Regions from separate parts of the Desulfatitalea tepidiphila genome, predicted to be linked through region 1. Evidence: predicted binding sites of a transcription regulator. Region 1 holds the regulator's gene; the other holds the start of a gene.
The links. Region 1 encodes sigma-54, which starts transcription at its own class of promoters, with help from an activator protein. Its sites were predicted from a motif close to TNTGGCACANTTTCTGCTNT; they were not measured.
Positions count from the first base shown of each region.

Region 2: the regulator sigma-54 is predicted to act here: its motif matches at 1,155-1,174, upstream of glnD ([protein-PII] uridylyltransferase).

Region 1 covers NZ_BCAG01000003.1:2,383,280-2,386,679, forward strand. Annotated here, with positions in the region: gene lptA (lipopolysaccharide transport periplasmic protein LptA) at 1-435, shown strand, start outside; gene lptB (LPS export ABC transporter ATP-binding protein) at 492-1,214, shown strand; gene rpoN (RNA polymerase factor sigma-54) at 1,216-2,652, shown strand; gene hpf (ribosome hibernation-promoting factor, HPF/YfiA family) at 2,773-3,300, shown strand.
Region 2 covers NZ_BCAG01000005.1:351,265-354,664, forward strand. Annotated here, with positions in the region: gene glnD ([protein-PII] uridylyltransferase) at 1-1,084, opposite strand, end outside; gene DFT_RS19310 (ammonium transporter) at 1,446-2,849, opposite strand; gene DFT_RS19315 (P-II family nitrogen regulator) at 2,952-3,290, opposite strand.

The DNA.
Region 1 (3,400 bases):
CCGGCCGACCCGATTCACATCACGGCCGATCGCCTCGTCAGCGACACCCAACGCCGCAACGCCCAGTTCAGCGGCAATGTCAAAGTGGTGCAAGGCGATACGACCATCACGGCCGATCGCCTGACCCTGGTCTACGCCGAGGGTGCCTCCTCTGAAGACGGAACCACCGCCGACAGCATCGAGCGCATCGAAGCCGATGGCAACGTGCGTATCGTCATGGATGGTCGGGTGGCCGAAAGCGAACGCGCCATCTATCGCACCGATGAACGCACCCTGGTGTTGACCGGACAGAACGCCAAGGTGACCAGTGGACAGGATGTGATCGAAAGCAGCAAGATCACCTTTTATCGCGACAGTGGCAATGTGAAGATGGAAGGCGACCCAAAGGGCCAGGTCAAGGCCATTATTCGGTCCAATCAAAGAGGCTTGAACTGATTTGAGCGAGCTGCTATACCAACTTTCCGGCATCGACTGGGAAAGACAGGAACTTCATGGCAACCTTAGCCATTGAAAATTTAGCAAAAAGCTACAACGGCCGCCAAGTCGTCAAAACGGTCAACCTTCGGGTGTCTTCCGGAGAGGTCATCGGATTGTTGGGGCCCAATGGGGCCGGTAAAACCACGACCTTCTACATGGTGGTCGGCATGGTAAAACCGGAAGCCGGGAGAGTGCTTCTTGACGAAGAGGACATCACCGACTACCCCATGTACATGCGGGCTCGCAAGGGCGTTGGATACTTGCCACAGGAGGCATCGATCTTCCGTAAGCTGACCGTATCGGAAAATATCCTGGCCATCCTGGAGACGATGCCCATTCCCAAGCCGGAACAAAAACAAAGGACAGAGGCGCTATTGGAAGAACTGGGGATCAAACATCTGAGCCATCAAAAAGCCAGCGTCCTGTCGGGTGGTGAGCGGCGCCGGCTGGAAATCAGCCGGGCCTTGGCGACCAATCCGGATTTTATTTTGCTGGACGAGCCGTTTGCCGGTATCGATCCATTGGCCGTCATCGATATTAAAAAAATCATCGGGCACCTGAAACAGCGTAACATCGGTATCTTGATTTCGGACCACAACGTGCGCGAAACTCTGGAAGCCTGCGACCAGGCGTTCATATTAGCCAACGGAGAAGTCATCGAATCGGGAACTCCGCAAACCATCGCCAACAGCAAAATCGCCCGGCAAATCTACCTGGGTGAAGAATTCAGGTTGTAACATGGCCATTGAACTTCGACAACAACTCAAACTGACCCAGCAGCTGATCATGACCCCGCAGCTGCAGATGGCTATCAAGCTGCTGCAGCTGTCGCGTCTGGAGCTGATGGATGCCATCCGGCAGGAGTTGGAAGAAAACCCGACTCTCGAAGAGAGTCTGGAAACGGTGTCCAAGGATCAACTGGCCGGCGATGAGCAGGTCCAGGTAGAGGTCCCTGAAAAAACCCAGGAAGTCACCATCGATGAAAAAATCCCCAGCGATATCGACTGGAGCAACTATATCGATGAGTACAACTCACCCGGTCGTATCCGTTTTGAAACCGAGGACCGCGACACGCCCCAATACGAGGCGTTCATTTCCCACAAGGAATCTCTCAGCGACCATCTTTTGTGGCAACTTTTAATGGCCTCTCCGTCGGAGGAAGAAAAACGTATCGGGTCCCTGATCATCGGCAATCTGGACAAGGACGGTTACCTGCAATCCAGCACGGAAGAGCTGGCTGTTCAGGCAGGCGTGACCGCAGATGATATCGAAGAAGTACTTTTCCTATTGCAAAGCTTCGATCCCATCGGCGTGTGCGCCAGGGATCTGACCGAATGTCTTCTGCTGCAAGCCCGCGCCCTCGGCTTGAAAGACTCCCTGGTCACCCGAATCATCTCAGATCATATCAACCACCTGGAAAACAAAAACTACAAGGCCATCTGCAAGGCCTTGAAAGTCAGCATCGATGAAGTCATCGCGGCGGTCGAAGTCATCACCAACATGGAGCCCAAACCCGGCCGGGCTTTCAGCGACGATGAACCCCAATACATTACGCCAGACATCTATGTTTATAAAACCGAAGATGACTTTGCCATTGTCATCAACGATGACGGCCTGCCCAAGCTCAAGGTCAACTCGTTTTACAAGCAGGCCATCACCCGTGACAAGGACGTCGGCGGCAATGCCCGAAACTATATTCAAGACAAGCTGCGCTCCGCCGCATGGCTGATTCGCAGCATTCATCAACGCCAGAAAACGATTTACAAGGTGATGGAGAGTATTCTCAAATACCAGCGTGCTTTTTTCGACCAGGGCATCACCCACCTCAAGCCCATGGTGCTCCGTGATGTGGCCGAAGATATCGGTATGCACGAATCGACCATCAGTCGGGTGACGACCAACAAATATGCCTATACGCCGCAAGGCATATTCGAACTGAAATACTTCTTCAACAGTTCAATCAAGAGGGTCCATGGAGAAGCCATTGCATCCGCCAGCGTGATGGAAAAAATCCGCCGACTGATTGAATCCGAAAACCCCCGCAAGCCCCATTCCGACAGCAAAATGGCCGACCTTCTCAAAGCCCAGAATATTGACATCGCCCGGCGGACGGTGGCCAAATATCGCGAAATGATGGGCGTTTTGCCATCGAGCAAACGTAAAAAATATACGTAAGCAGGGCACATGAAACAGTTGCAATCCGTTCAACCATATTTAAATTTAAAATGTTAGGTCGGGTTTGGTATGCATGCATACCCATTTGCGATGACCCTTATCCACAAGGAGGCATCTTTTATGCAAACATCTGTTACCTTCAAGAATCTCGACCCCTCCGATCACATCAAAAACTACATCGTTGAAAAACTCAACCGCTTCGACAAATACCTTCACAACCCGGGTGAAGCCAACGTGGTCCTCTCCGTGGAAAAGTTCAGACACACCGCCGAGGTCAACATCACAGGCGATCGCATGACCATCAACGGCAAGGAAGAGACCGAGGACATGTACTCGGCCATCGACATGGTTCTGGACAAACTCGAAAAGCAGATCAAGAAAGGCAAACAGAAGGTAAGAGACCGCCGTTCCAACAAAGGCAAAGCCAAAACTGTCATGGGAGGAGCCGGCCCGGTGGAGAGAGAGGGAGAGAGGCGCGTCATGGTCCAGAACATCGAATACAAGCCCATGGATGTCGATGAAGCCATCATGCAAATGGACCTGGTGGAGGACTCCTTTCTCGTCTTTACCAATGCCCGATCCGATCGGGTCAATGTCCTGTACCGGCGAAAAGACGGCAACTACGGTCTCATTCAACCCAACCCCTGACAAGGAATCGTTTCTTTATTAAACCTGTTGTCCAAAACCCTTCGGGTGGATATGCGCTAACGCGCGTATCCACGCCTGCGGGGCCCGACTCATACGCGCC
Region 2 (3,400 bases), on a different contig from region 1:
ACAGCAGCGGATTTTTTAAAATTGCCTCGGGCGACACGAAGTTGAGCAGCCCCCGGTTGAATTTGAGACCCGGAACGAGCGTGTCCTTGAGGGCCTTGTTCTTGCGTTTGAGACGCTTGCGCTGGTCCAACTCATAGATGAACATCCGGTAGCACTGCTTGATGAACTCCATGTGTCCGTGAAGGTCGCCCATCAACATCTCCACCGGCAGGTGACCGTTCACCGGGGCCACATTCATCACCTCGGCCAGCCGGGTCTGGTGCTCCAGGTGAAGTTGGTCGAGCTTGCGCCCCATGAACAGGTGAAGCTGGTTGCGCACCGACCAGACGAAGGAGAGCGAGCGCTGCAGCTCGGTATATTCGTCGTTGGAGAGGTATCCGTAATACTCCAGGTCCCGGGACGACTTCGCATCCGACTGAATGCGGGCCACCCAGAGCATGGTGTGGTAGTCGCGCAGACCGCCCTGTCCCTCCTTGAGATTGGGCTCAAGCAGATAGGCGCTGTCGCCGAAACGCTCGTGGCGCCGCTGGTTGGATTCCACCAGCGCGGTAATCAGCTTGGACGGGTTGACGCTGATCAACTTGTGGCGCAGTCGTTCCATCAAGCGGTGAAACAGCGGGGACATGCCGCAGATGAAACGGCCGTCCAGCAGCGCGGTCAGCACCTCGAGATCCTGGCGCGCCAGCTGGATGCACTCTTTGATCGACCGGGTGGCATGCCCCACCTCGAGGCCCATGTCCCAGAGCGGATAGATGATCTCCTGCACCAGGGCCTCAGCCTCGGCCGGCACCTTGTTCTCGAAGAGAAAAAGCAGGTCGATATCCGAATAGACGCATTGTTCGCCGCGACCGTACCCACCCAGGGCGATCAATGCGTATGGGTTGGTCATGATGCCCATTTGGGGCCCCACGGCACTCTGGGCAAAACTGGATCGAAAGTACTCGTCCACCGCCGCGGCAAGGGATTCGAGAAACTCCCGGGCATCGACGGTTTTCACGGTCTCGAGCAATTGCGCGCGGCGCGCTTGAAATGCCCGGGTCGGTTCATTGACTGCTTTCGTATCGGGTAACGGTATCGTTGCCATGGGGTTCCTTTGGGCCGGCTGTCGGGCGGCATGCCCAGACCTCAACCAGCGGCGCTTTAGATATGAGTTAAACGCAACAGGTGTGCCAGACATTTAAAGGTGAATTTTTACCAATATATACAAATAGATTATAAAATAGAACGATTTTTTTATTTCATATTGGTACTTACATTTTTGTACGATGTTATTCCATAATAAATACAATCTTGTCACAAATTCCACCCGGGGTCCCGACCCGCGATCGGTACCCCATGGCCTTCCGGCAAAAAAATCGGCCGGAGGGGGCCCGCGCCACCTTCCGGCCTTGAAAATGGGTCACACATGAATCCGAACGGTCAGGGTCATGCCACCGCCCGGCCATCTACTCCTGGTTGACCGGAATCCCGACCCGCACGGCGCCGGGGGTCATCGGTCCACCGCCCAACGGGGCGATACCGCCATGGGTGGAGGCCACGCCGAAGTCAGGATAGGCCACGCCGCCATGCTCGGTCAAATCCAATCCCTCCAGCTCCTCTTCCGGGGAGACACGCAACCCCACAATTTTGTCGATCAACTTGAACATGGTGAAAGCCAACGTAAAGGTCCACACGAAGCAGGCGGCCATACCCAGCAACTGCACGCCGATGATGGCCATGCTCGTGCCGCCCATGTTGAACAGGCCGGCGGCCAGCGTGCCCCAGGCCCCGCAGACACCGTGCACCGAAACCGCGCCCACCGGATCATCCACCCGGATACGATCGAAGAAGACCACAGAGAGCACCACCAGGACACCGGCCACGGCGCCGATGATGATCGAACTGCCGGGCGATACGTTGGCACATCCAGCCGTGATACCCACCAATCCGGCCAGGGCGCCGTTCAGACTCATGCCCACTTCCGGTTTGCCGAACTTGATCCACGAGGTAAACATGGCCATGATACAGCCGGCGGCAGCAGCCAGGTTGGTGTTGACGAAGATCATGGCAATGCTCTTGTCCGCCGTTGTGGTGGAGCCGGGGTTGAAACCGAACCAGCCCAGCCAGAGGATGAAGACGCCGAGAGCCGCCAGGGTCATGCTGTGCCCCATGATCGGCTTGATCGATCCGTCTTTTCCGTACTTGCCCATACGGGGTCCCAGAACGAGGGCGCCGGCCAGGGCCGCCCAGCCACCCACGGAGTGCACCACCGTCGACCCGGCGAAATCGATGAAACCCAAACCTTCCAGCCAGCCGCCGCCATTGAACAGACCGCCCCAGGCCCAACTGCCGAAGATGGGATAGATCACGGCACTGACGATGGCGCTGTAGACCAGGTAGCCGACAAATTTGGTCCTTTCGGCCATGGCGCCGGAGACGATCGTGGCGGCCGTGGCCGCGAAAACCACCTGGAACATCCAGAAGGCCAGGACCCACGGATCGCCATCCGGTGAAAAATCACTGAAAAAGAACCCCGATGTGCCGAACCATCCGGTTTTGGTGGCGCCGAACATCAGGCCGAAACCGACGGCCCAGAAAGCGATGCTGCCCATTGAGAAGTCCATGAGGTTCTTCATCATGATGTTGATGGCGTTCTTGGCCCGGGTAAACCCCGTTTCGACCATGGCGAAACCGGCCTGCATGAAAAACACCAGACACGCCGCTACAAGGGTCCACATGTAGTTGGCATGGGTCTGCACCAGATCGATAGCCTCCTTGTTGCTCATCGGCGTGGGCTCGTCAGCCCAGGCGCCGGCCAGACCGCCAAGCAAAAAGATCAACCCCAGTCCTATGATTCGCATTGATTTCATCTTTCCCGCTCCTTTCGATATGTCCACATTTCGAATAAAATGGCATCCTTTGAATTATTGCCGATTCAACAGAGCAGATCTCTGGATGGTCATTAAATAGGGTCAAATTGCATCCTTGCCCGATTCCCCGGTTCTGATCCGCACCGCCTGCTCCAGCGGCAGGACGAAAATCTTACCGTCGCCCACCTTCTGGGTGTTGGCGTTTTCGGCGATCGTCGCGACGACCTTGTCGACCATCTCCGCTGCGACGACGATTTCGATTTTCACTTTGGGTACGAAGTCGACCTGGTATTCGGTGCCGCGATAGACCTCTTTATGGCCCCGCTGGCGTCCGAACCCCTTGACTTCGCTGATGGTCATACCGGAGACCCCCAGCCGGTTCAGGGCGTCTTTAACCTCATCCAGGCGAAACGGCTTGATGACTGCTTCGATTTTTTTCATCTGCATACTCCTCAACGTGATTGGATGTTTACCATTCGAGCTCGTTGTCAACGTATTGAGCAAGGGGCATGCCAGAGGGCCGTTGATAAAATAAGTATTTGTTATTTTAA